Regions from separate parts of the Cupriavidus sp. 207A1 genome, predicted to be linked through region 2. Evidence: predicted binding sites of a transcription regulator. Region 2 holds the regulator's gene; each other region holds the start of a gene.
The links. The regulator sigma-54, encoded in region 2, starts transcription at its own class of promoters, with help from an activator protein. The targets are predictions, from matches to a motif close to TGGCANGNAANCTGCTTT.

Region 1 (7,057 bases), on a different contig from region 2:
GGCGCGACGGTGTCCGCGCGCGCCAGCGCGACGCCGGCGGCGAGCACGTCGCCCAGCACCAGGTGGCTGATGCGCGAGGTCATCGGCGTGTAGACCTCGCTGTCTTCCTCGACGTCGGAGAACACGCAGACATCGGCCAGCCGGGCCAGCGGCGAGCCGCTGTGGGTCAGCGCCAGCAGGCCGGCGCCGCTGCTGCGTGCCAGCGTGGCGGCGGTCAGCATGTCCCAGGTGCGGCCGCTGTTGGAGACCAGCACGGCCACGTCGCCGGGGCCCAGCAGCGCCGCCGACATGCTGAACACGTGCGGGTCGGCATAGGCGACGGTCGGCATGCCCAGGCGGAAGAACTTGTGCTGCAGGTCGAGCGCGACGATGCCGGAGTTGCCGCAGCCGTAGAACTCGATGCGGCGCGCGCCGGCGAGCAGCCGGATGCCATGCTCGATCTGGTCGGCCGACAGGGCGTTGCGCACGCTCATCAGCGTGGCAATGGTGCGGTCGAACACCTTGCCGGCGATATCCGCCGGACGGTCGTCGGCGGCCACATCCTGGTGCACGAAGGGCGTGCCGCCACCGACGTTCTGCGCGAACTGCAGCTTGAATTCGCGGAAGCCATCGTAGCCCAGCGCCGCGCAGAAGCGCGCGATGGTGGGTTGCGACACGCCGGCGCGCTCGGCCAGTTCCGGCATCGACAGCCGGATCACGGCGGCGCCGTGGCGGGCGACATAGTCGGCCAGGCGGCGTTCTGAAGGACGAAGGGTGTCGTAGACGGCAAGGATGCGGTCGCGCATGGCGGCAGTGTCGGCGTGGAAAGGATATGTAGAGATTCTACAATGATTGGCGCCGCATCTTGCCCGAAATGCGGCGGGGCTGGCGCTTGGGGTTTGCCCTGACTCCGGCATTTTCTGCGCGATTTTTCTGCGTGGTCGTAATGACGAGCGGCGGGCGCTGGGTATAATGGCGCCCGAATTGTAGAAAATCTACAGGATTCGGCGCCGTAGCGCGCCGAATCGCCATGCCTCATTCCGCCCACAAGGACCGTCACGCCATGCCTTCTGCCGTCCATGCCGAGCTTCAGGCCGTTACCGACCGCATCGTTGCGCGCAGCCGCGCCAGCCGTGCCGCCTACCTTGCGCGCTGCGAGCGCGCGCAGGCGGAACTGGGGCCGCTGCGCGGCATGTCCTGCGCCAACCTGGCGCACGGCTTTGCCGCGCTGCCGGCCAGCGACAAGCTGAAGCTGCGCGTCGAGCATGCGCCCAACCTGGGCATCGTCACCGCGTACAACGACATGCTGTCGGCGCACCAGCCCTACGAGCGCTATCCCGCCGTGATCCGCGAGGCCGCGCGCGCGCTCGGCGCGGTGGCGCAGGTGGCGGGCGGCGTGCCGGCGATGTGCGACGGCATCACGCAAGGCAACGCCGGCATGGAGCTGTCGCTGTTCTCGCGCGATGCGATTGCCATGGGCACCGCGGTGGCGCTGTCGCACAACACCTTCGATGCGGCGCTGATGCTGGGCGTGTGCGACAAGATCGTGCCGGGGCTGCTGATGGGCGCGCTGCAATTCGGCCACCTGCCGATGGTGTTCGTGCCCGCGGGCCCGATGGCCAGCGGGCTGCCCAACAAGGAGAAGGCGCGCGTGCGCCAGCTCTACGCCACCGGCCAGGTGGGGCGCGAGGCCTTGCTGGAGGCCGAATGCCAGGCCTATCACGGCGCCGGCACCTGCACCTTCTACGGCACCGCCAACAGCAACCAGTTTCTGATGGAAGTGATGGGCCTGCACCTGCCGGGCGCGGCCTTCGTCCATCCGGACAGCGGCCTGCGCGATGCGCTGACGGCCGCGGCCGCACAGCGCGCGATTGCGCTGCGCGCGCGCGGCGACAGCTACCTGCCGCTGGCGCGCATCGTCGACGAACGCGCCATCGCCAACGCCATGGTCGGCCTGCTGGCCACCGGCGGCTCCACCAACCACACCATCCACCTGGTGGCGATCGCGCGCGCCGCCGGCATCGTCATCGACTGGAATGATTTCGACCTGCTGTCGCGCATCACGCCGCTGCTGGCGCGCGTCTATCCCAATGGCTCGGCCGATGTGAACCATTTCCATGCCGCCGGCGGGGCCGGCTTCGTGATCCGCGAGCTGCTGCAGGCCGGGCTGCTGCACGAGGACGTGCAGACCGTGGCCGGCCCGGGCCTGGCCCGTTACGCGCAGGAGCCGGTGATGACGGACGGCGTGCTGCACTGGCGCGACGGCGCCGCAAAGAGCGGCGACCCGCAGGTGCTGTCGACTGCGGGCGCGCCGTTCTCCGCCGAGGGCGGCCTGCGGCTGATGCAGGGCAACCTGGGCCGCGGCGTGATCAAGGTCTCGGCCGTGGCGCCCGAGCACCGTGTGGTCGAAGCCCCGGTGCGGGTGTTCGATTCGCAGGAGGCGCTGCAGGCGGCGTTCGACGCTGGCGAACTGGGCGGCGACCTGGTGGCGGTGGTGCGTTTCCAGGGGCCGAATGCCAACGGCATGCCGGAACTGCACCGGTTGACACCCGTGCTGGGCGCACTGCAGGACGCCGGCCACAAGGTGGCGCTGGTGACCGACGGGCGCATGTCCGGTGCTTCGGGCAAGGTGCCGGCGGTGATCCACGTCGGCCCCGAGGCGCTGGCCGGCGGCGCGCTGGCGCGCGTGCGTGACGGAGACCGCATCCGGGTCGACGCTGTCGCCGGCACGCTGCAATGGCTGGGCGACGAGGCCGAATTCGCGGCGCGGGCGCCGGTACGCGCGCCTGCCGACCGGTTCGCGCAGTTCAGCCTGGGGCGCGGCCTGTTCGGCCTGTTCCGGCGCCACGCACGGATCGCGGAAGAGGGCGGCAGCGCACTCGACCTGTCCGAACTGGATGCCGACGCCGCCGGCGCCGACGGCCGTACCGCCGAGCTGCGATCCGTCGCACAATAACCGGACCAGGACAGGCAGGCAACCGACAAGGATGGCAACACCATCCGATACCAAGACCGACGGAGCAGACATGATCTATATCCTGATGGGCGTTTCCGGCAGCGGCAAGACCACGGTCGGCCAGTTGCTGGCGCAGCGGCTGGGCTGCGGCTTCCATGACGCCGACGACTTCCACAGCGACGCCAACAAGGCCAAGATGCACGCCGGCATCCCGCTGACCGACGATGACCGCTGGCCCTGGCTGGCGGCAATGCGCGCGGCCATCGACACTGCCCGGGCCGAAGGCCGCACCCATGTGTTCACCTGCTCGGCGCTGCGCCAGGCGTACCGCGACCGGCTGACCCCGCCCGATGGCGGCGTGACCTTCGTGTTCATGAAGGGGGATGCCGCGCTGATCGGCCAGCGCCTGTCCGCGCGCACCGAGCATTTCTTCAATCCGGAACTGCTGCAAAGCCAGTTCGATACGCTGGAAGTGCCCGGCGACGCGCTGGCCCTCGACATCCGCCAGCCACCGGAGGCGCTGGTGGACACCATCCTGCGCGCCACCGTGCGGCAGGGCGCCAGCGCGGCGCGCTGACCGCTGCCCCGTGCCCGGAGGGGCATGGTCCCGGGCGGACTTCCCGACTTTCCATGGATCGCAACCACGGCCGCCGGCCTCACCGGCGGCCGTTTTTTGCGTGCGCTGGCAGGCATCTTGCTAGCTTCGCTTCGGTGTCCGTGCGGCGCGGCTGCGGTGGCACGGGCGGCCCGCCGGCCGCCTTGCGGCTTTCGCCGGCACGGGTATGCTGGAAGGGCCAGTGACTCGACGGCATCACCGCGGCTTGCGCCAACCGGCGCGGCCGCGCGGCAGGGCAGGACAGCCAGGGCAACCAGGGCGGCCGGCAGCGGCGCCCGCGACATGGAGGAGCGGCCATCATGGCGGCGCGGTATTTCGACGAGATGCTGGACTGGCGCGACAACAGTGCGCCAGCGCTGATCCACGCGGGACAGACCTTGCCTGAGGGGGCGGTCCGCCCGCACTACCGGCATTTCGCCGAATGGCTGGCGCGCCAGACCGAAAGCACCATGGCCAACAAGCGCGCCGAGGCCGACCTGGTGTTCCGGCGCGTGGGCATCACCTTCGCCGTCTACGGCGACAAGGACGAAGCCAACAGCGGTACCGAGCGCACCATTCCGTTCGACGTGGTCCCGCGCATTTTCCCCGCGAGCGAATGGGCGCTGCTGGAAAAAGGCCTGCGCCAGCGCGTGGCCGCGCTGAACCGCTTCATCCACGACATCTACCACGGCCAGGACATCATCCGCGCCGGCGTGATCCCGCCCGACCAGATCTACAACAACGCCCAGTACCGGCCCGAGATGCTCGGCGTCAGCGTGCCGCATGACGTCTATGCGCATGTCGCCGGCATCGACGTGGTGCGCGCCGGCGAGGGCGAGTTCTACGTGCTGGAAGACAACCTGCGGGTGCCGTCGGGCGTGTCGTACATGCTCGAGAACCGCAAGATGATGATGCGTTTGTTCCCGGACCTGTTCGCGCGCAACCGCGTGGCGCCGGTGGCGCACTACCCCGACCTGCTGCTCGACATGCTGCGCGGGGTCTCGCCGCAGGCGATCGCCGATCCCACCGTGGTGGTGCTGACGCCGGGCATGTACAACTCGGCGTACTTCGAGCACGCCTTCCTGGCGCAGCAGATGGGGGTGGAGCTGGTCGAAGGCAGCGATCTCTTCGTCGAGGACAACCACCTGTTCATGCGCACCACGCAGGGCCCGCAGCGCATCGACGTGATCTACCGGCGCGTCGACGACGATTTCCTCGACCCGCTTGCGTTCCGCCCCGATTCCGCGCTCGGCGCCGCGGGGCTGCTGTCGGTCTACCGCGCCGGCAACGTGACCATCTGCAATGCGATCGGCACCGGCGTGGCCGACGACAAGTCGATCTATCCTTATGTGCCGGACATGATCCGCTTCTACCTGGGCGAAGAGGCCATCCTGAGCAACGTGCCGACCTACATGTGCCGGCGCGCCGAGGACCTGCAGTACGTGCTGGACCATATGGCCGAACTGGTGGTCAAGGAAACCCACGGGGCCGGTGGCTACGGCATGCTGGTCGGCCCGGCGGCGACGCGCGCCGAGATCGATGCCTTCCGCGAGGTGGTCCGCTCCAGGCCGGAGCAGTACATCGCGCAGCCCACGCTGGCGCTGTCGACCTGCCCGACCTATGTCGAGGCCGGCATCGCGCCGCGCCATATCGACCTGCGCCCGTTCGTGCTGTCGGGCAAGGAGGTGCGCATGGTACCGGGCGGGCTGACGCGCGTGGCGCTGCGCGAGGGCTCGCTGGTGGTGAATTCCTCGCAGGGTGGCGGCACCAAGGACACCTGGGTGCTGGAACGATGAACGCCGATTCGGGAGAGCCCGCATGCTGAGCCGCACCGCCGACCACCTGTTCTGGATGGCCCGCTACACCGAGCGCGCGGAGAACACCGCGCGCATGCTCGACGTCAACTACCAGACCTCGCTGCTGCCGCAATCGGCCGAGGTGGCCGAGCAGGGCTGGTGGGCCATGCTCGATATCTCGGAGCTGACCGACGTCTTCGACCACAAGTACGGCCTGCTGTCGCGCGACGATGTGATCGATTTCATGGTGCGCGACATGACCAATGCCTCGTCGATCATGAGCTGCCTGCGCGCGGCGCGCGAGAACGCGCGCGCGGTGCGCGGCTCGCTCACCACCGAGGTCTGGGAGACCGTCAACACCACCTGGCTGGAGGTGCAGCGCCTGATTGCCGACGGTGTGCTCAAGGAAGATCCGGCGCGCTTCTTCGAATGGGTCAAGTTCCGCTCGCACCTGGCGCGCGGGGTGCAGTTCGGCACCATGCTCAAGGATGATGCCTTCCATTTCATGCGGCTGGGCACTTTCCTGGAGCGCGCCGACAATACCGCGCGCATCCTCGACGTCAAGTTCCAGGCGTCGTCCGGCGCGGAGGGCGCAGAGGGGGGGAATGGCGGGCAGGCCCAGGCCAATCCCGACCCGGGCGCCCACAACGATTTCTACCACTGGGCGGCGATCCTGCGCTCGGTGTCGGGCTTCGAGGTCTACCGCAAGGTCTACCGCGCGGTCATCACGCCGCAGCGCGTGGCCGAACTGCTGATCCTGCGCCCCGACATGCCGCGCTCGCTGGTGTCGAGCATGGACGAGGTGGTGGCCATCCTGCATACGGTGCGCAACCAGCATTCGGCGGAAACCGAGCGCCAGGCTGGTAAACTCCACGCCGACCTGAAGTACGCGCGCATCGACGATATCTTTGCCGTCGGCCTGCATGCGTACCTGACCAGCTTCCTGGAGCGCATCGGCGATCTCGGCAACGGCATCAGCCGGGACTTCCTGGTGCCGCTGCAGGCGGCCTGAGCCGGGCAGCCGGCAAGCCCCCGTGCCGCCGCGCCCTGATACCGTGAAATACAAGATCCACCACCATACCGTCTACCGCTACACCGAACCGGTGCGGCGCAGCGTGCACGAAGTGCGGCTGCAGCCGCGCTCGGGTCCGCTGCAGACCGTTGACTACTGGCAGCTGTCGACGCCCGGCAACCCGTCGGCGGCGCGCGACGGCTTCGGCAACATCGTGCACAACTTCACGGTGGCCGGGCCCGCCAGCACCATCGCCATCGAGGCCAGCGGCGAGGTCGAAGTGCTGCCGCCGCACGGCGAGCTCGACCGCGACGGCCACCATGCGTTCTGCGACGCGCCACCGGACGGTGAGGCGCGGGTCTCGCCGCTGTACTTCCTCGGCAGCACGCCGCTGACCACGGCGCCGGCGCCGATGCGGGCGTTTGCCGCGCCGTTCCTGGCCGCGGGGCATGATATCGAAGCGCTGCTCGCGCTGGCGCACGGCATCGGCGAGCGCGTGCGCTACAAGCCCAACACCACCGATGTCGGCACTTCAGCGGCGGAGGCTTTCGCGCTGGGCAGCGGGGTGTGCCAGGATCAGGCGCAGGTGATGGTCGCGGCGTGCCGGGCGCTGGGCATCCCGGCGCGCTATGTCAGCGGCTATTTCTACGACCCGGCCGCCACTGAACTGGCCAGCCACGCCTGGGCCGACGTGTGCCTGGACCCGGCCAGCGAAATCT
Region 2 (7,057 bases):
GGCTCATCAGGCGCTGGCCCAGGAAGAAGATCGTGCCCAGCGCCACCACGATCTTGAGCGTGGCCAGTCCGAGCGCCATCACCAGGTCGCCCGGGTCGCGCGACAGCGCCGGAATCACGATCAGCAGCGGCACCACCGCCAGGTCCTGGAACAACAGGATGCTGATGATGTTGCGCCCGTGCTCGCTTTCCAGCTCCATGCGCTCGGACAGCATCTTGGACACGATCGCGGTGGACGACATCGCCAGGGCCCCGCCCAGCGCCACCGAGGCCTGCCACGACAACGGGAACAGCCAGTTGAAGGCCCAGCTGGCCGGCACCACCGCCAGCATCGACAGCACCACCTGCGAGCCGCCCAGGCCGAATACCAGCCGCTTCATCGCGCGCAGCTTGGCCAGGCTGAATTCCAGCCCGATCGAGAACATCAGGAAGACCACGCCGAATTCGGCCAGGTACTTGGTCTGCGCGGTATCGCTGGCCAGCCCCAGCGCATGCGGCCCGATCAGGATGCCGACGGCCAGGTATCCCAGCATCGGCGGCAGCTGCAGCATGCGGAACGCGACCACGCCGAACACGGCGGCGGCCAGCAGCACCAAGGTCAGTTCCAGCGGAGAATGCATCAGGCGGTCAGGGTGACCGGCGAGGCGCGCGGCCGACCCGGCACGGGCACCCTGCCGGCGGAAATACGGCGAGCACGGGCGAGCACGACGCGCGCCAGGGGTCGGCTCAGGTGCGGTCGCATTCGTTGGTATACTTCGTCGCCATGATAGCCAATTTCGATGCGGATCGAGCACTCAGGCTCGCCCGCGACACGCTCCAGACTGAAGCCGATGCGGTTTCCGCACTTTCCGGCCGCCTGAACGGCGACTTTGCCCGTGCCGTGCAGCTGATCCTGCTATGCACCGGGCGCGTGGTCGTTTCCGGGATCGGCAAGTCCGGCCATATCGGCCGCAAGGTCGCGGCCACGCTGGCCTCGACCGGCACCCCCGCGTTCTTCGTGCATCCGGCCGAAGCCAGCCACGGCGACCTCGGCATGGTCACGCGCGACGACGTGCTGATCGCCTTCTCCAATTCCGGCGAGACCGGCGAGCTGCTGTCGATCATCCCGATCGTCAAGCGCATCGGCGCGCGCCTGATCTCGGTCACCGGCAACCCGGACTCCAACCTCGCCAAGCTGGCCGACGTCCATCTGGACGCTGCGGTCGAGAAGGAAGCCTGCCCGCTGAACCTGGCGCCGACCGCCAGCACCACCGCCGCGCTGGCGCTGGGCGACGCGCTCGCGGTGGCGGTGCTGGATGCGCGCGGCTTCGGCGAGGAAGACTTCGCCCGCTCGCACCCCGGCGGGGCGCTCGGGCGCAAGCTGCTGACCCACGTGCGCGACGTGATGCGCACCGGCAACGCCGTGCCCGAGGTGCGCGAAAGCACGCCGCTGGCCCAGGCGCTGATGGAAATCACGCGCAAGGGCATGGCCATGACCGCGGTGGTCGATCCCGACGGACGCGCCATCGGCGTGTTCACCGACGGCGACCTGCGCCGCCTGCTGGAAACCCCGCGCGACTGGAAGACCGTGCCGATCGGCGAGGTCATGCACCGCAACCCGCACGTGGTCAACCAGGACCAGCTGGCGGTGGAAGCCGTGCAGGTGATGGAAGCCAACCGCATCAACCAGCTGCTGGTGGTGGACGACGACGGGCGCCTGACCGGCGCGCTGCATATCCACGACCTGACCCGCGCCAAGGTCATCTGAGCCGGCGCGCCACCGACGGCACCAGCAGCACAACGCCAAGGACACCATGCAGGCACTCCTCGCCTCCCTCAGCGGCATCGTCATGCGGCTGCTGCCGCTGCTGCTGATGGCCATCGTGGCGGGCAGCACGTTCTGGCTGGTCCAGATCAACTCCCCCAAGGAAGACCAGGCCGCGCAGACCACCAAGAAGCACGAGCCGGACTACTTCATGGACCGCTTCTCGGCCACCGAGCTGGCGCCCGACGGTAGTACCAAGATCCGCTTCACCGGCGAGCGCATGGTCCATTTCGAGGACGACCAGACCTACGAGGTCACGCGCCCCGCGATGCGCGCCTACGAGCCGGACCGCCCGCCGGTGACCGCGCGCGCCGACATCGGCCGCATGAACGCCGAAGGCACGGTGATCGACCTGTACGGCAATGGCCACGTGCTGCGCCAGCAGGGCAAGGACCCGTCCAAGGATCCGCAGCTGACCGCGGCGTCGAGTTATTTCCAGCTGCTGGTCAATGACGACATCGTCAAGACCGACAAGCCGGTCAAGCTGACGCGCGGGCCCTCGGTCATGACCGCCAACGGACTGATCTTCAACAACGTCACCCGCGAAGTACAATTGCTCGGCAATGTACGCGGCACCATCATCACCGGGCCGTCCCCGGGCCGTGCGCCAGGATCCTGAGTCCCGGTCCGGCGCAGCCGTGCATGCGGTGCCGGCCGGCACCGCCCTGCAGCGCACGCGCCAAAGTCCGCGCAAACCGCACCACCACGCATCCAGACGCCCTCAAGCAACCCTGCCAACATGACCGCTTCCCTGACGACATCGTCCCGTCGACGCACCGCCCCGGCCCTGCTCGCGCTGGCCCTGGCCTTCGGCCTGCTGGCCCAGCCTGCCCTAGCCGAGCGCGCGGACCGCGACAAGCCGATGGTGCTGGAGGCGGACAACGCCAGCTATGACGACGTCAAGCAGATCTATACGCTGACCGGCAACGTGGTGCTGACCAAGGGCACCATGATCCTGAAGTCCGACGCCGCCGAGCTGCGCACCGACCCCGAGGGCTACCAGTTCGCCGTGGCCACCTCGAAGCCGGGCAGGCAGGCCTATATCCGCCAGAAGCGCGAGGGTGTCGACGAATACATCGACGGCTGGGGCGACCGCATCGAGTACGACGGCAAGCAGGAATTCTCAAAGCTGATCGGCAATGCCCGCATGGCGCGGCTGCAGGGCGCCAAGCTGGTCGACGAGATCCGCGGCGCGGTGCTGACCTACGACAGCCGCAAGGAACTCTATACCGCGGCGGGCGGCGGCAGCGGCGATGCCGCGGCGGCCAACCCGTCCGGCCGCGTGCGCGCGGTGCTGTCGCCGCGCCAGGACCAGAAGTCCGGCACCGCAGGCGGCTCGCCGCTGGACCTGAAGTCGGCGCCCGCGCCCGCCAACAAACCCTGACCGTACCCATGACCGATACCGCCACCATTGCCGACAAGCCTGTCGTCGAAGCCAACTCCGTCCTGCCCGGCGGCAGCACGCTGGTCGTGCGCCACCTGAAGAAGCGCTATGGCTCGCGCACGGTGGTCAAGGACGTCTCGCTCGACGTCAAGAGCGGCGAGGTGGTCGGGCTGCTCGGCCCCAACGGCGCGGGCAAGACCACGTCGTTCTACATGATCGTCGGCCTGGTGGCACTGGACGAAGGCGATATCGTGCTCGACGGCGACCACATCAGCGGCCTGCCGATCCACGAGCGCGCGCGCATGGGGCTGTCGTACCTGCCGCAGGAAGCCTCGGTGTTCCGCAAGCTCAACGTCGAGGAGAACATCCGCGCGGTGCTGGAGCTGCAGCTGGACAAGGGCAAGCCGCTGGCCAAGGCCGAGATCGAGCGCCGCCTCGATGCCCTGCTCGACGACCTGCAGATCGCGCACCTGCGCAACAACCCGGCGCTGTCGCTGTCCGGCGGCGAGCGCCGCCGCGTGGAAATCGCGCGCGCGCTGGCGTCGTCGCCGCGCTTCATCCTGCTCGACGAACCCTTCGCCGGCGTGGACCCGATCGCCGTGGGCGAGATCCAGCGCATCGTCAGCTTCCTCAAGGCGCGCAATATCGGCGTGCTGATCACCGACCACAACGTGCGCGAGACGCTCGGCATCTGCGACCACGCCTACATCATCAGCGAAGGCACGGTGCTGGCCGCGGGCCAGCCCGAAGACATCATCGCCAATGACGCCGTGCGGCGCGTCTACCTGGGCGAGAACTTCCGCATGTGACAAGACGGCTGCCCGGCACGGGCAGCCATGGCTGCGCGGCGGGAGAGTCAGCGGCGATCACGGCGCATAAGCGATAGCAATTTCCGTTCCAACATCGGAAAGATGCGCATAAAATAGGTCGCATGAAACCGTCGCTACAGCTCCGCCTCTCCCAGCACCTGGCACTGACCCCGCAGCTGCAACAGTCGATCCGGCTGCTGCAGCTTTCCACGCTGGAACTGCAGCAGGAAGTCGAACAGGCGCTGACGGAAAACCCGCTGCTCGAGCGGGAGAACGACTGGATCGAAAGCCCGCTGCGCGTGGCGGCCGATGGCTCGGTCAACGTACAGAGCGCGCCCGCGCCCGCCCCCGCCGAGCCCCAGGGCAATGGCGACGCCCGCGCCGAAGGCGCCGCCGATGACAGCTACGGCGACAACAGCAGCGGCGACGACTACGGCAACAGCGACTGGAGCCTGGACGACTTCGCCCGCCGGCCGCAAGGCGACGAGGACGAAAAGACGCCGATGCAGCTGCGCGATGCCGAGCCCACGCTGCGCGAATACCTGATGGAGCAACTCACACCGCTGAAGATCTCGGCGCGCGACAAGGGGCTCGCCATCTTCCTGATCGAATCGCTCGACGACGACGGCTACCTGAGCGCCTCGCTCGAAGAGATCTGCGCGGAGCTGCCCGAAGAGCTGGAGTTCGACCCCGACGAAGTCCACGCCATCCTGACGCTGCTGCAGAGCTTCGATCCGGCCGGCGTCGGCGCACGCAATGCCGCCGAATGCCTGGCGCTGCAATTGCGCCGCCTGACCCACCCGCAGCGCGAACTGGCGCTGACCATCGTCACCCATCATCTGGAACTGCTTGCGGTACGCGACTACACGCGGCTGAAGAAGGCGCTGCAGGTCGACGAAGTCGCGCTGAAGGCCGCGCACGACCTGATCCGCTCGCTGGCCCCCTACCCCGGCCACGCGTACAGCCGGCCGGAGGCGGATTTCGTCGTGCCGGACGTATTCGTGCGCAAAAGCGGCAGCGGCTGGATCGCGCAGCTCAATCCGGATGTGATGCCGAGGCTGCGCATCAACGACATGTACGCGCAGATCCTGCGCGGCGCCAAGGGCGAGACCGGCACCGCGGGGCTGCAGCAAAAGCTGCAGGAGGCGCGCTGGCTGATCAAGAACATCCAGCAAAGGTTCGACACGATCCTGCGTGTCTCGCAAGCCATTGTCGAGCGTCAAAAGAACTTTTTCACCCACGGTGAAATCGCCATGCGCCCCTTGGTTTTGCGGGAGATTGCCGATACACTGGGTTTACACGAGTCAACCATCTCCCGGGTGACGACCAATAAATACATGGCCACGCCGATGGGTACTTTCGAACTGAAGTACTTCTTCGGCAGCCACGTGTCCACCGAAACCGGTGGCGCGGCTTCATCAACGGCCATCCGCGCCTTGATCAAGCAACTGATAGGAGCCGAAGACCCGAGGAATCCCCTTTCCGACAGTCGCATCGCCGAACTGCTGGGTGAGCAAGGCTTCGTTGTCGCACGCCGCACCGTTGCCAAATATCGCGAAGCCCTGAAGATCCCCGCAGTGAATCTCCGCAAGTCTTTGTAGCCGAGCCCACCGCCTGCCTGGTGAGGCTCTTTCAGAAGGAGAAGCGCTATGAACTTCAAGATCAGTGGACACCACCTGGACATCACGCCCCCTCTGCGTGAGTACGTGGAAACGAAGCTGGAGCGAATCGTCAGGCATTTCGATCAAGTCATTGGCGTTAGCGTGCTGCTCTCTGTCGACAATCACAAGGAAAAGGACCGGCGTCAGTACGCGGAAATCAATCTGCATCTAAAGGGCAAGGACATCTTTGTCGAGGCGCATCACGAAGACCTGTATGCGGCGATCGACGCACTCGTCGACAAGCTGGACCGTCAGGTGATTCGCTACAAGGATCGCGTGCAAGGCCACGACCGCGAAGCGGTCAAGTACCAGATGGCCGCAGCGCAAATGCAGCAATAAACCCGTGCCCGGCAGCCCCGCAGAGGGCTGCTGAACCAGGATTCCACAGGCAAGCCGCGCCGAAGCGCGGCTTTTTTGCGCCCTGGCACAGTGCCGGCTGTGGCAGCGGAGCAAACCTTGCCACGCAGGGAAGCCCGAAATGTTCGCAAGCGCAGCGCCAAGGTGTATGCTGCGCCATACAAAGAGAGAGAACTCGTGGCCGCGCCTGCTCGCGCTGCACCGCACAATGCAAGGGTAGCCGCTGCTCTATAATGGGCCGGACGTCTCCTCCGCCGGCGGCGGTCAGGGAGCCAGCCGCTGCCCGGCGGAACGATCCGCCCGCTAACTGAAATCCTGCGCATCGCCCATGAATCGTTTGGCCAAATTGCTGCCACCCGGCAACATCACCCTCGACGTCAGCGTCACCAGCAAGAAGCGTGTGTTCGAGCAGGCCGGGCTCCTCTTCGAGAACAACCATGGCGTGGCGCGCGCCATCGTCACCGACAACCTGTTCGCGCGCGAGTCGCTGGGTTCGACCGGACTGGGCGCCGGCGTGGCGATTCCGCACGGGCGCATCAAGGGCCTGAAGCAGCCCCTTGCCGCCTTCATGCGCCTGGCCGAGCCGATTCCGTTCGAATCGCCGGACGGCAAGCCGGTGTCGCTGCTGATCTTCCTGCTGGTGCCGGAACAGGCCACACAGCAGCACCTGGAAATTTTGTCCGAGATCGCGCAACTGCTGTCGGATCGCGACATGCGCGAGGGCCTGGCGACCCTGCCCACGCCCGATGCCGTGCACGAACTGCTGATCGCATGGCATCCCTGATCCACTGACTCCCCCGGAGCGGGCCGGCACCAGACCGGGCAAGCGCCACGCGCTTCGAACACCGCCTTACCAGCCATACCGCATGGAACTCACCGGCGTCACCTCCCAGTCCATCTTCGACGACAACGCAGCCGACCTCAAACTCTCGTGGGTCGCCGGCCTGGAGGGCGCGGACCGCGCCTTTGACGTGGAATTCGCCCGCGAAGCGACCTCCGCCGCAGACCTGGTGGGCCACCTCAACCTGATCCACCCGAACCGG
Region 3 (7,057 bases), on a different contig from region 2:
GGGATGACGCAGGCGCATACGTCGACGGCGCTGGTGTGGTCGGCGGGCCTTTGCCTCGGCGTGGCCTTGTCCGGCAGCACCTTCGGCGTGGTCTACGGCGCGCTCAGCCGGATGACGGGGGCCAACCAGCGCAGCCGCGCGCTTGGACTGGCCGGCGCCGTCGGCGGCGTCGCCCAGTTTGCGCTGGTGCCGGGCGTACAGACGCTGCTGGCGCGGACAGGATGGGCGGGTACGCTGCTGCTGCTTGCCGTGGCACTGGCCGTGCTGTTGCCTCTGGCCCTTCCGTTCCAGGACCGCGGCGCGGCGGCGCCGGACCACCGCGCGGCGGACGGGGCCGGGGGCCAGCCGCTGAGCGCCGCCGTGCGCGAGGCCTTCGGCCATTCGGGCTTCTGGCTGCTCAACCTGGGCTTTCTTGCGTGCGGCTTCCAGCTTGCCTTCATCGCCAGCCACCTGCCGGCCTATCTGCTGGACCGCGGCATGCGCCCGGCCGACGGCATGGCGGCACTCGCCATCATCGCGCTGGCCAACGTGGCCGGTGTCTATGTGTGCGGGCTGCTGGGCGGGCGTCACAGCAAGAAGTACCTGCTCGCCGGCATCTACCTCGCGCGCACCGCGGCGATGGCAATGTTCCTGCTGCTGCCGCTGAGCCCGGCGACGCTGTACGCCTTCAGTGCGGCGATGGGGTTGCTGTGGCTGGGCACGGTGCCGTTGACCAACGGCATCCTGGCCCAGGTGTTCGGCGTGCGCTATCTCGCCACGCTGTTCGGCTTCGTGTTCCTGGGCCATCAGCTCGGCTCGTTCATGGGCGTGTGGCTCGGCGGGCTGGTGTTCGAGCTGACCCGCTCGTACGACGCGGTCTGGTACGGCGCCATGGCGCTGGGTATCGTCGCCGCGGCGCTGCATTCGCCGATCGACGACCGCCAGATCGCCCGCACCGGTCTGGCGCCGGCACGGCCATGAGGCGGCCCGGCGCAACCGCGCTCGCCGCCTGGCTGTCGGTACTCGGTGGCGCGGTCGTATGCGCCGTGGCGCTGGCGGAGTGGCTCGATCCGGCCCATGCCCAGGCGTGGATCGCGCTGCTGGCGTTGTGCCAATAACCCCGACCACCGCCGCTACCACGGCGCGGCGGAGGTCGAACTCGCAACAAGCAGGGCCACTGTGTAACCAACCCGCACAATGTATGTATTGCGCCACATTGAGGAGTGGCGCAGCGGGTAGAATCGCGCCTTCCGTGCCCTTTGCATCCTCCCTATAACAATGAGCTCCCGCCCGTCGCGCCTGCCGTGCATCGACGCCCTCAAAGCCGTCAGTTCGCAACTGATCGTCCTGCACCACCTCGCCTTCTATGGACCGATGTCCGACGCCGCCTACCAACTGGCGCCGGGGCTGGTGGACTGGCTCCATGACTACGCCCGCATCGCGGTACAGGTGTTCCTGGTGATCAGCGGCTTCCTGGCGGCGCGCAGCCTGGCGCCCGACGGACGGCTGGAGATCCGCCAGCACCCGCTGTCGCTGCTGTGGCGCCGTTACCAGAAACTGGTGGTGCCGTTTGCCGCGGCGATCCTGCTCAGCATTGCCGGCGCCGCCGCGGCGCGGCACTGGATGACGCATGACTCGATCCCGGCGTCGCCCACGCTGGGGCAGTTGCTCGCGCACCTGACGCTGCTCCATGACATCGTCGACGTCGACGCCTTGTCGGCCGGGGTCTGGTACGTGGCCATCGACCTGCAATTGTTCGCGCTGCTGCTGGGCACGCTGTGGGCCGCGCGGGCGGTGTCGCGCGGCAGGGCGGCGGCGGGCGTGGCGGTCAGCATCGGCCTGGTCGCGCTTGCGGCCGTGGCATCGCTGTTCTGGTTCAACCGCGATGCCGCTTGGGATATCTGGGCCGTGTATTTCTTCGGTGCCTATGGCATGGGCACGCTGGCCTACTGGGCGTCCGCCCCCGGCCGGCCGCTGCTGCCGCTGGCGCTGCTCGGCGCGGTGGCGCTGGGCGCGCTGCTGCTGGACTTCCGGCTGCGCATTGCCGTGGCGCTGGCCACCGCGCTGCTGCTGGCGCTGGCGCGCCGCGGCGAATGGCTGGAACGCTGGCCGCGCGCGCGCGTGGTGGGCTACTTCGGGCGCATTTCCTATTCCGTGTTCCTGGTTCATTTCCCGGTGTGCCTGGTGGTCAATGCGCTGGTGTCGCATCTGGCACCGGGGCAGCCGGTGCTGAACGCTCTGGGCATGGCGGCGGCCTGGGCCCTGAGCAATGTGGCGGGGGCCTTGTTCTACCGCTTCGTCGAAAGCGCGCAGCCGCTCGCGGCACTGCGGGCGTTGCTGGGCGGCCGCGGTGACGCGGCAGGCGATTCGGGCCCGGGCTCGGCGAGCCGCCCGACCATGTAACCCTTGCAACCATAGCCGCGTGCCGTACGTGTAGCGCGCTTGCGTTACGTGGACGCCCGCGGCATCGGGGCGGTGCATGCAAGCGGCCGGCGTGGTGCCGTCGGCACGCCGGGCGTGCATGGCCCTGCCGCGGACTTGCGTTGGACGCCACACACAGTGGCGCAACGCTGGCGTAAACGGGCATTGGGTGATGGCACAAAGGTTGCCTAGTATGGAATCGTAAACCTGACCGATTGGTCAGGATTCCATCGGGAACCGAGGGTGTCATGTCCGACCATATCGTCCTGACTTCGCACGCGCGCCGCGACAAGCCGGCGGAGCCGATCCACTGGGGCGCCGCCACGGCGGCGGAGCGCGGACCGGTGATTGCCAGCCTGGGCAATCCGGCGCAGCGCAATGTGATCGGCACCCACGCCGGCGCCTACGCCATCTACCGTGCGCTGGCGGTCGCCTCCGGCACACTGCAGCGCGACCACCGTCCCGACCTGACCGATACCGCGCCCGCCGAGGCCATCGGCCCGCATCCGCAGTGGGGCGACCCGGACAAGATCGTCTCGCTCGACCCGTGGGGGCACCTGGTCTCCACCGTCTTCGCCGACCGCATCGCCGCCGGCGTCGATATCCGCCCGACCATCGCGGTGACGCGCGCGCACATCAACATGCCGGAACTGGTTTCGGCCATCGCCGCGGGCCGGCTAAAGCCAGACGGCGACCTGTTGCATGCCAATGGCGACGTGCGCGTGACCAAGGCGGCGGTCGATCCAGTGTGGTACTTGCCCGGCATGGCGGCCCGCTTCGGCATCAAGGAAAGCGTGCTGCGCCGCAGCCTGTTCGAGCAGACCGGCGGCATGTTCCCGGAACTGGTGACGCGGCCGGACCTGAAGGTTTTCTTGCCGCCGATCGGCGGCATGACGCTGTATTTCTTCGGCGATGTCAGCCAGCTGGGCAAGCCCGAGACCCGCGTCGCCTGCCGCGTGCACGATGAATGCAACGGATCGGATGTGTTCGGGTCAGACATCTGTACCTGCCGGCCGTACCTGGCACACGGCATCGAGGTGTGCATCGAGATGGCGCAGCAGGGCGGTGTCGGGCTGGTGGTCTACAACCGCAAGGAGGGCCGCGCGCTGGGCGAGGTGACCAAGTTCCTGGTCTACAACGCCCGCAAGCGCCAGGTTGGCGGCGACCGCGCCGAGACTTATTTTGCCCGTACCGAATGCGTGGCGGGCGTGCAGGACATGCGTTTCCAGGAGCTGATGCCGGATGTGTTCCATTGGCTGGGAATCCGCCGCATCGACCGCTGGGCGTCGATGAGCAACATGAAGCATGGCGCGCTGGTGGCGCAGGGCATCGAGGTGGTCGAGCAGGTGGCGATCCCCGAGGCGCTGATCCCCGCCGACGCCCGTGTCGAGATCGACGCCAAGGTGGCCGCCGGCTACTTCACGCACTACACGCCGCCGGATGCGAACGAACTGGCCCTGGCAAAGGGCAGGGGGTTGAACGAATGACGAGGTATCCCGAGGACAGTGCCAACGAGCGCCCTGGCAACGGCTGGCTGAGCCCGGTGCCCGAAGGGCATCCCGCGGCGGCGCTGCTGTGCGCCGAGGCGGTGCGCACCCATTGCGCGGCGATCACCGAACACGTGGCCAGCGGCGCGTCCGAGCTCTTCACCTGGCACCCGGACCGCGTGCATGCGATTGCCGATTACGTCGCCAGCACCATCCGGCAGCGCTATCCGGACCTGCAGGTGCCGTATCACAGCCGCTGGCGCCATTTCGAAAGCGGCGCGGGCGACCAGCGCACGGACCGCTGGCAGGTGCTGTGCGAGCGCGCCGCGCTGAGCGGGCCCGAACACCGCGAGGAGCGCGCCCGCATCGGCATCGATCTGGTGATCCCCAGCGTGCTGCTGGATGCGGGCGCCGGCCCGGAATGGCGCTACCGCGATCCGGCCAGCGACCTGGTGCTGACGCGGTCGGAAGGACTGGGCGCGGCCAGCTTCGACCTGTTCGCGCGCGGCGGCTTTTCCGCGGCGCCGGGCGATCCGCTGCGCGCCGATGCCGAGCGCCTGCAGCGCATCGATGCCGACAGCATTGCCCATGCCTTCCAGGTCGCGCAGCACAACCCGCTGGTGGGCCTGGAAGGCCGCGCCGGGCTGCTGCGCCGGCTGGGCGAGGTGATGGACGCGACTCCGGCGCTGTTCGGCCGGCCGGCGCGGCTGGGCAACCTCTATGACTACCTGAAGGCGCACGCCGTCGGCGGCCAGCTCGATGCCGGCTTCCTGCTGCGCACCTTGCTGGTGGGCCTCGGGCCGGTGTGGCCGGGGCGCATCGTGGTCGAGGGCGTGTCGCTGGGCGACTGCTGGCGCCATCCGGCGGCCCCGGGCGGGCTGGTGCCGTTCCACAAGCTGACCCAGTGGCTGACCTATTCGCTGCTGGAGCCGCTCGAGGACGCCGGCCTGACCGTGTCCGGCCTCGACGCGCTGACCGGCCTGCCCGAGTACCGCAACGGCGGGCTGCTGTACGACTTCGAGCTGATGGTGCCGCGCGATCCCGGCTTTGCCGCCGAACCGCATGCGGTCGACGAGCCCGTCATCGTCGAATGGCGCGCGCTGACCGTCAGCGGCCTGGACCTGGTGGCCGATTGCGTGCGCCAGGCGCTGGGGCTGGAGGAAGCGCAGTTTCCGCTGGCGCGCGTGCTGGAAGGCGGCACCTGGGCGGCGGGGCGGCGCATCGCCGCCAAGCGCCGGCCCGGCGGCGCGCCGCCGTTTGCCATCACCAGCGACGGCACGGTGTTCTGAACGCGCCGCCCGCGCCGCGGGCGGCGTTGCAAGCAGGGAAGGCTTGTGCAACGTGGCTTCAGGAGCGTCACCATGAACGACATGACCGCTGTTCCCGCAGTCGAGGCGCGCGCGCCGGACCCCGCCGACCCTGCCAGCCTGTCCGGCGTGATGGTGGTCGACCATCCGCTGGTGCAGCACAAGGTCACGCTGGTGCGCAGCGAGGAGACCACCACCGACAACTTCCGCCGCCTGGTGCGGGAGATCAGCCAGCTGCTGACCTACGAGGCCACGCGCGACCTGGCCATGGAAACCATCGCCATCCGCACGCCGATCGCGGCCACGCAGTCGCGCGTGCTGTCCGGCAAGAAGCTGTGCCTGGTATCGATCCTGCGCGCGGGCAACGGCTTTATCGATGGCATGCTCGACCTGCTGCCGGCGGCGCGCGTCGGCCATATCGGCCTGTACCGCGATCCCGAGACGCTGGAGCCGATCGAGTATTACTTCAAGATGCCCGAGGACATCCAGGAGCGCATGGTAATCGTGGTCGACCCGATGCTGGCCACCGGCAATTCGGCCATCGCGGCACTGAACCGGCTGAAGGAGGCCGGCGTCACCACCATGAAGTATGTGTGCCTGATCGCCTCGCGCCCGGGCCTGCGCGCGCTGCGCAGCGCGCATCCGGACGTCGGCATCGTCACCGCGGCCATCGACGACACCCTCAACGAGCACGGCTATATCGTGCCCGGCCTGGGCGACGCCGGCGACCGCCTGTACGGCACGCGCTGATGGACCCGCGCGCCGGCCTTGCGCCGACACTGCGCGCGCCGCCCGGGCGCGCGGCGGCGTGCGGTCGCATCCGGCAGGAGAACCAGGCCATGATCCTGCGCGCGGCCGAGCACGTGTTCGCGCGCGCCGGGTTTGCCGGCGCCACCATGGCGGAGATCGCCATGCGCGCCGGCGTGCCCAAGTCGAACCTGCATTACTACTTCCGCACCAAGCAGGCGCTGTACCGCGCGGTGCTGGCGCACACGCTGCAGCTGTGGCTGTCGGAAGCCGATGTGATCCGCGCCGAGCTGCCGCCGCAGGTGGCGCTGGAGCAGTACATCCGCGCCAAGATGCGGCTCTCGGCCAGCCATCCCGATGCATCGCGGGTGTTCGCCAACGAGCTGCTGCACGGCGCGCCCGAGATCGGCGAGGTGCTGCGCCATGCCCTGCGTGAACTGGTGTCGCGCAAGGCCGCGGTGGTGCAGCAGTGGATCGACCGCGGCCAGATGGCGCCGGTCGATCCGCAGCACCTGTTCTTCACCATCTGGGCCGCCACCCAGACCTACGCGGACTTTGAATCGCAGGTCTGCGCGGTGCTGGGGATCAGCCGGCTGAAGCCGCAGGATTATGCGCACGCCACCGAGCACGTGGTGGTGATGCTGCTGCGCGGCTGCGGCCTGGCGCCGGTGCCGCTGGCCTGAGATCCCACGCCCGTACCCATACCGGATACCACGACACGACCCATGCTCGACCTGATCCTGCGGCATTGCAACCTGCCCGACGGGCGCACCGGCATCGACATCGGCATCGCCGACGGGCGCATCGCCGCAGTCGAGCCGGCCCTGGCGGCGCGCGCGGGCGAAGAGATCGACGCCGCCGGCCAGCTGGTCACGCCGCCGTTCGTCGATGCGCACTTCCATATGGACTCGACGCTGTCGTACGGGCTGCCGCGCGTGAACCAGTCGGGCACGCTGCTGGAAGGCATTGCGCTGTGGGGCGAACTGAAGCCGCTGCTGACGCAGGAGGCCATCGTCGAGCGCGCGCTTGCGTATTGCGACTGGGCCGTGGCGCGCGGGCTGCTGGCGATCCGCTCGCACGTGGATGTGTGCGATCCGCGCCTGCTGGCGGTGGAGG
Region 4 (7,057 bases), on a different contig from region 2:
GATCTTGCCGACCAGCGTCAGCGCATACGCCGACAGGTGCAGCGGGTGGCCCTCCGGCACGAGCAGCGCGCACACCGGCACGCCGATGCCGACGATCACGGTCAGCGCCGCCAGCGCCATCCAGCCGCGCGGCGAGAACAGCGACTGGCGTTCCGGCACGGCCAGCCGGAACGGTGCGGCGGAAGAATCAGGTTGGTATCGCTGCATCATGCCTCCGCGCTGCGCCCCTTGAGCGCGAACAGTCCCTGCGGCCGCTTCTGGATAAACAGCACGATCAGCACCAGGACCAGGATCTTGGCCAGTACCGCGCCATAGAAGGGTTCGATGAACTTGTTGAGGATGCCCAGCCCGAAGGCGCCGACGATGGTGCCGGCCAGCTGCCCCACGCCGCCCAGCACCACCACCATGAACGAATCGATGATGTAGGCCTGGCCCAGGTCGGGACCGACATTGCCGATCTGCGACAGCGCGCAGCCGCCCAGCCCGGCAATGCCGGCGCCGAAGGCAAAGGCGTAGCTGTCGACCTTCCAGGTGCGCACGCCGACGCACGCGGCCATGGTCCGGTTCTGCGTGGTCGCGCGCACGAACAGCCCCAGCCGCGTGCGGTTGAGCACCGCCCACGCCACCGCCACCACCGCCAGCGCGAACAGGATGATGACCACGCGGTTGTACGGGATCACCAGCCCCGGCAGCCATTCGAAGCCGCCGCTCATCCAGGCGGGATTGGACACTTCGACGTTCTGCGCGCCGAACAGCGTGCGCACCGCCTGCATCAGCAGCAGGCTCACGCCGAAGGTGGCCAGCAGCGTTTCCAGCGGGCGCCCGTACAGGTGGCGCAGCACCAGCCGTTCCAGCACGAAGCCCACCACCGCGGCTGCCAGGAACGAAGCCGGCAGCGCCGTGGGCAGATACCAGTCCAGCGCGCCCGGCGCATGGGCGCGGAACAGCGACTGCACCACATAGGTGGCATAGGCGCCGATCATCAGGAATTCGCCGTGCGCCATGTTGATCACGCCGATCAGGCCATAGGTGATGGCCAGGCCAAGCGCGGCCAGCAGCAGCACGCTGCCCAGGCTCAGGCCGGCGAACAGGTTGCCGATCACTTCGGCGCGGCGCTGGTCGCCCTGCAGCGTGTCCAGCGCCTGCTGCGCGGCCAGCCGCACGCCGCCGTCGGGCTCGCGGTAGCGGCCGGCGCTGTCGCGTTCCACCAGCGGCGCCAGCTTCTGGCGGCTCTGCGGGTTGCTGTCGCGGCCCAGGATGCGGATGGCTTCGAGGCGCGCGTCGCGCGCGGCGGGCCCGGGCGTGGCGGCCAGCACCAGGTTGGCCCAGATCACGTCCAGGCTGGCGCGCAGGCCGGCATCGGCCTCGGTCTTGCGCGCGGCTTCGACCGCCGCCAGCGACGCGCTTTCCGGCTGGTCACGCAGGGTGGCCACCGCCTGGGCGCGCACGGCAATGTCCGGCGACTGCAGCAGCAGGCTGCTGGCGGCGCTGTCGACCAGTGCGCGCAGGCTGTTGTTCAGCGTCAGCGACTCGAGCTCGTCGGCCTTGACCGTGACCGGCTTGCCGGTGATCGCATCGACCAGCTTGTCGCCATCCTGGCGCACCATGCCGGCCGACGGCGCGTATTGCAGGGCGTCGTCCTGCAAGGCCTTCAAAATCGGTCCGGCCTCATCGGGCGATGCGTTGGCCAGCGCGGACAGCGCGGCGGTCTTGGCGTCGAAGTCGTCTTCGGCCAGCGGCTTCAGGTCGGCCTGCGTCAGCGCGGCGGCCCACGGTGCCGAGGCCAGCAGCAGCGCTGCCAGCAGGGCGCGCAGCCACGGCTTGGCGGAAAAGGATATCGAATGGCACATGAGGGCTGGCAAGTGACGATGGTGGATAACCAAGCTGGGGGTGCGCTCCCCTCTCCCGCAAGCGGGAGAGGGGAGAAAACCAGCGGTAGGCGACCGCTCCTTACATCACCTTGTCCGGCTTGCCTTCATTGCCCGCGATGAACGGGCTCCACGGCTGCGCGCGCACCGCCTTCGGCGTCTTCCACACCACCGCGAACTGGCCGTCGCCCTTGACCTCGCCGATCATCACCGGCTTGTACAGGTGGTGGTTCTCGCCCATGGTCAGGGTGAAGCCGTCCGGCGCCTTGAAGGTCTGGCCGTACATCGCGGCGCGCACCTTGTTGGTGTCGGTGCTGCCGGCCTTCTTCACCGCCTGCGCCCACATGTGGATGCCCACGTAGGTGGCTTCCATCGGGTCGTTGGTCACGCGCTTGTCGCCGCCGGGCAGGTTGTTGGCCTTGACCCAGGCGGCCCACTGCTTGCGGAAGGCGTCGTTCTCGGGGTTCTTGACCGACATGAAGTAGTTCCACGCGGCCAGGTGGCCCACCAGCGGCTTGGTGTCGATGCCGCGCAGTTCCTCTTCGCCGACCGAGAACGCCACCACCGGCACGTCCTTGGCCTTGAGCCCGGCGTTGCCCAGCTCCTTGTAGAACGGCACGTTGGAATCGCCGTTGATGGTGGAGATCACCGCGGTCTTGCCGCCCTGCGAGAACTTCTTGATATTGGCGACGATGGTCTGGTAGTCGCTGTGGCCGAACGGGGTGTAGACCTCTTCGATGTCCTTGTCGGCCACGCCCTTGCTCTTCAGGAAGGCGCGCAGGATCTTGTTGGTGGTGCGCGGGTAGACATAGTCGGTGCCGAGCAGGAAGAACCGTTTGGCGCCGCCGCCCTCCTTGCTCATCAGGTATTCCACCGCGGGAATGGCCTGCTGGTTGGGCGCCGCGCCGGTGTAGAAGACGTTCTTCGACATCTCCTCGCCTTCATACTGCACCGGGTAGAACAGCAGGGAGTTGAGCTCTTCGTAGACCGGCAGCACCGACTTGCGCGACACCGAGGTCCAGCAGCCGAAGGTCACCGCGACCTTGTCCTTGCTGACCAGCTGGCGCGCCTTCTCGGCGAACAGCGGCCAGTTGGAGGCCGGGTCCACCACCACCGGTTCCAGCTTGCGCCCGAGCACGCCGCCGCTCTTGTTGATCTCGTCGATGGTCATCAGCGCCACGTCCTTCAGCGACGTTTCGGAGATCGCCATGGTGCCGGACAGCGAATGCAGGATGCCGACCTTGATCGGCTCCTTTGACTGCGCCAGCGCCAGCGGGCTGGTACCGATCATCGCCGCGGCGGCTATCGCCGACAGCTTCAGCATGTCACGTCGTTGCATTTGCAGCTCCCGTTTGTGGTGTTGGTCAGGGACTACGCTCCCCGGGGTGATGCATCTGCAACTAGCGTGCCACGGCGATATCGCCCGCGCGGCGTGGCCACAGGCGGTGCGGGGGCCCAGGCACCGCCCGCCTGGCGCGTCCGCACCATCACCGTGCAGCGAATCAGCGCACTGCGACAGTGCGTGCCGGCCGGCGCGGCCGATCCCGGTGCATGGCGCACATTGCCGGAACCGGCTTGCGCCACCGTGGCGCCATTGGCAAGCGCCGGCGTGCCAGCGCACTCGCCGGCGTCGATTAAGCGGGCGCTTAAACCCGGATTCGAATGCATGTAAATCCGTACATTCAATGATTAAGGCCGGCGCGCCGCGGCACTACGGTGAAAGATGGCCGCGGTCCCGCCTGACGACCCGGCCGTGGCATTTCCCGGACCCACATAAAAGGAAGGAGAAACCATGCCGTACGCTGCCGACCCCCACGCATCCCCCGCCGAGCCGCAGCCGCAGCCGCGCGCCACCCCGTACTGGCGCCCGCGTCGCGGCAAGCTGGCCCTGGCGGCGCTGGCGCTGACCCTGGGCGCCTGCGGCGGCGGCGACGATCCCCCGCCTCCGCCCCCGCCACCGCCGGTCACGCCCACTGCCGGCTGCGAACTCGATGGCAGTACCGGCGGCCAGGCGGTAGTGCTGCCGGGCGACCCCAACGCGCCGGAGCAGGCGACCGGCTATGCGCCCAAGGTCACGGTCTACAGCAAGACCTATATGGCGGTGACCAACAACCCGGTCTCGACCAAGGCGGCGTGCGACGTGCTGAAGGCCGGCGGCACCGCGATCGACGCCGCGGTGGCGGCGCAGATGGTGCTGAACCTGGTCGAGCCGCAATCGTCCGGCATCGGCGGCGGTGCCTTCATCCTGCATTACGACGCGACGACCCGGCAGCTCACCGCCTACGACGGCCGCGAGACCGCGCCGGCCGCCGCAGACGAGAACTACCTGCGCTGGAAGTCCGCGGCCGACCCGACCACGCCCCTGCCCAATGCCCAGCGCAGCGGCCGCTCGATCGGCACCCCGGGCACGCTGCGCGTGCTCGAGCTGGCCCACCGCGACTACGGCAAGACTGCCTGGAAGGAACTGTTCGCGCCGGCGATCAAGCTGGCCACCGACGGTTTCGCGATCCCGCCGCGCATGGCCGCCGCGATCTCCGACAGCGCCACCGTCGCCAATATCAAGCGCGATCCGGAGATGGCTGCCTACTTCCTGAATCCCGACGGCACCCCGCGCGCGGTCAACACCGTGCTGCGCAACCCCGCGCTGGCGGCGGTCTTCAGCGCCGTCGCCGCGGACGGCGCCGACGCCTTCTACAAGAACGGGCCGATCGCGCAGGCCATCGTTGCCAAGATCCAGACCACCTACGACGGCAACACCACGCCGGGCGTTACCACGCTGGACGACCTGGCCAACTACCAGGCCAAGAAGCGCACGCCGGTGTGCACCACCTACCGCCAGTACGAGGTATGCGGCATGCCGCCGCCGTCGTCGGGCGGGATCGCGGTGGCGCAGATCCTGGGCATCGTCGAGAACTTCGACATGGCGGCGCACAAGCCCACGCTGGTCGACCAGAACGGCGGCCGGCCCAGCGTGCTGGGCGCCCACCTGATGGGCGAAGCCGGCCACCTGGCCTATGCCGACCGCAACAAGTACGTGGCCGACACCGACTTCATCCCGTTGCCCGGCGGCACCCCGGACACCATGCTGAACAAGCCCTACCTGAGCCAGCGCGCCAGCCTGATCAGCACCACCGGCTCGATGGTCACGCCGGTGGCGGCGGGCAACCTCGGCGACGTGCCGCTGGCGCCGTCGATGGTGGAGGAGCGCGGCACCACGCACCTGTCGCTGCATGACAAGTACGGCAACGTGGTGGCGATGACCACCACCATCGAGGCCGGCCTGGGCTCGTACCACATGACCAACGGCTTCCTGCTCAACAACGAGCTGACCGACTTCAATGCCGATCCGGCGCCGGGCGGCGTGCCGGTGGCCAACCGGCTGCAGCCGGGCAAGCGCCCGCGCAGCTCGATGGCGCCCACGGTTGTGTTCCAGCGCAACAGCGACGGCTCGCGCGGCGACTTCTACATGACCACCGGCTCGCCGGGCGGCGCCACCATCATCCAGTTCGTGGCCAAGACCCTGGTGGCGTCGCTGGACTGGGGGCTGGATGCCCAGCAGGCGGTGTCGATGATCGACTTCGGCGGCAATAACGCGAGCGCGGGCTCGCCCATGATCGTCGGCGGCGAGCATCCCAACGTCGACACCAGCACGCCGGCTGGCGGCCTGCCGGGCGACAACGACCCGCTGGTCAGGGGCCTGCGCAACCTGGGCCACACCGTCAATACGGCGGCGCAGTCCAGCGGGCTGAGCGCCATCATCCGCACCACCATCGGCGGCTCGGCGGTGCTGGTCGGCGGCGCCGACCCGCGGCGCGAGGGCGTGGTGCTGGGGGACACGTTCAAGCCCTGACGAAGCCGCGACCAAAGAAAAAGGGGCCCCGCGGGGCCCCTTTTTTTCGATGCCAGGACGCCGGTCCTTACATCACCATCATGTTGGCGTTCAGGTTGTGCATGATCCACAGCGAACCCGCCACCACGATCACCAGGATCAGCGCCGTGAACAGCAGCGCGATCACGTTGCTGCGCTGCTCGGACGACGAGTCCAGGTGCAGGAAATACTTCAGGTGCACGATCATCTGGACCACGGCCATGCCCAGGATGGTCCACAGGATGGTGCCCTTGTCCATGGTGCCGTCCATCACGATCTTGAACGGGATCACCGTCAGGATCACGGCGAGGATGAAGCCGATTGCGTAGCCCTTGAAGCTGGCGTGGCCGCCAGCCTGGCTGTCATGCGCGTGTGAGTCGTGGGCGCCGTGCGCCGCCGGTGCGTTGTGTTGTGCCATCACAGATGTCCCATCAGGTAGACCACGGTAAACACGCCGATCCAGACCACGTCCAGGAAGTGCCAGAACAGCGACAGGCACATCAGGCGCTTGCTCAGCGTCGGGGTGATGCCCTTCTTGCCCAGCTGCCACATCAGCACGATCATCCACAGCATGCCGCTGGCGACGTGCAGACCGTGGGTGCCGACCAGCGTGAAGAACGACGACAGGAACGCGCTGCGGCCGGGGCCCGCGCCTTCGGCGATCAGGTGGTGGAATTCGTTGATTTCCATCGCCATGAACGCCAGCCCCAGCAGGAAGGTGATGCCAAGCCAGGTCTGCACGTGCTTGAGGCTGCGGTTCTGCAGCGAGATCATCGCCATGCCGTACGTGATCGAGGAGAACAGCAGGATGAAGGTCTCCACCAGCACGTAGTTGAGCTCGAACAGCTCCTTCGCCGACGGGCCGCCTGCCAGTTCGCCGCGCAGCACGGCGAAGGCCGCGAACAGTCCGGCGAAGATGATGCAGTCGCTCATCAGGTAGATCCAGAAGCCATACACCGTATTGGCACTGGTATCGTGGTGCGCATGGTCATGGCCATGCGCGTCGGCTTTGGCCGGTGCGCCGGCCTGCGCGGGGATGCGGTCTAGGACTTGAGTCGACATGGTTCTCAGGCTTGCGAAGCAATGCGCTGCAGATGGCGCGTTTCGATCTGCTCGACCTCGGTGGCCGGCACGTAGTAGTCGATATGGTCGTCGTTGCTGCGGTGGATGAACGCCCACACCATGCCCACCAGGCCAACGATGGCCATCCACCAGATATGCCAGGTCAGGGCAAAGCCGAACACCAGGCTGAAGGCACCGATGATGAAGCCCGCGCCCGTGTTCTTGGGCATGTGGATCTTCTCGTAGCCTTCGGTCGGCA

Region 1: the regulator sigma-54 is predicted to act here: its motif matches at 3,619-3,636, upstream of AC3FMM_RS15065 (circularly permuted type 2 ATP-grasp protein).
Region 3: the regulator sigma-54 is predicted to act here: its motif matches at 2,574-2,591, upstream of AC3FMM_RS19840 (GTP cyclohydrolase II).
Region 4: the regulator sigma-54 is predicted to act here: its motif matches at 3,262-3,279, upstream of urtA (urea ABC transporter substrate-binding protein).

What each region holds. Positions count from the first base shown of each region.
Region 1 covers NZ_JBYOJO010000007.1:185,914-192,970, forward strand. Annotated here, with positions in the region: gene AC3FMM_RS15050 (MurR/RpiR family transcriptional regulator) at 1-785, opposite strand, end outside; gene edd (phosphogluconate dehydratase) at 1,043-2,935, shown strand; gene AC3FMM_RS15060 (gluconokinase) at 3,006-3,512, shown strand; gene AC3FMM_RS15065 (circularly permuted type 2 ATP-grasp protein) at 3,851-5,326, shown strand; gene AC3FMM_RS15070 (alpha-E domain-containing protein) at 5,349-6,338, shown strand; gene AC3FMM_RS15075 (transglutaminase family protein) at 6,382-7,057, shown strand, end outside.
Region 2 covers NZ_JBYOJO010000018.1:128,481-135,537, reverse strand. Annotated here, with positions in the region: gene AC3FMM_RS27170 (monovalent cation:proton antiporter family protein) at 1-619, opposite strand, end outside; gene AC3FMM_RS27165 (KpsF/GutQ family sugar-phosphate isomerase) at 763-1,746, shown strand; gene lptC (LPS export ABC transporter periplasmic protein LptC) at 1,793-2,422, shown strand; gene lptA (lipopolysaccharide transport periplasmic protein LptA) at 2,543-3,187, shown strand; gene lptB (LPS export ABC transporter ATP-binding protein) at 3,196-3,996, shown strand; gene AC3FMM_RS27145 (RNA polymerase factor sigma-54) at 4,119-5,597, shown strand; gene hpf (ribosome hibernation-promoting factor, HPF/YfiA family) at 5,646-5,996, shown strand; gene AC3FMM_RS27135 (PTS sugar transporter subunit IIA) at 6,343-6,798, shown strand; gene hprK (HPr(Ser) kinase/phosphatase) at 6,881-7,057, shown strand, end outside.
Region 3 covers NZ_JBYOJO010000010.1:249,303-256,359, reverse strand. Annotated here, with positions in the region: gene AC3FMM_RS19855 (MFS transporter) at 1-960, shown strand, start outside; gene AC3FMM_RS19850 (hypothetical protein) at 957-1,097, shown strand; gene AC3FMM_RS19845 (acyltransferase family protein) at 1,258-2,382, shown strand; gene AC3FMM_RS19840 (GTP cyclohydrolase II) at 2,649-3,887, shown strand; gene AC3FMM_RS19835 (URC4/urg3 family protein) at 3,884-5,176, shown strand; gene upp (uracil phosphoribosyltransferase) at 5,249-5,944, shown strand; gene AC3FMM_RS19825 (TetR/AcrR family transcriptional regulator) at 5,944-6,624, shown strand; gene AC3FMM_RS19820 (amidohydrolase family protein) at 6,667-7,057, shown strand, end outside.
Region 4 covers NZ_JBYOJO010000007.1:70,110-77,166, reverse strand. Annotated here, with positions in the region: gene urtC (urea ABC transporter permease subunit UrtC) at 1-207, opposite strand, end outside; gene urtB (urea ABC transporter permease subunit UrtB) at 207-1,850, opposite strand; gene urtA (urea ABC transporter substrate-binding protein) at 1,951-3,207, opposite strand; gene AC3FMM_RS14525 (gamma-glutamyltransferase family protein) at 3,661-5,718, shown strand; gene cyoD (cytochrome o ubiquinol oxidase subunit IV) at 5,786-6,154, opposite strand; gene cyoC (cytochrome o ubiquinol oxidase subunit III) at 6,154-6,798, opposite strand; gene cyoB (cytochrome o ubiquinol oxidase subunit I) at 6,804-7,057, opposite strand, start outside.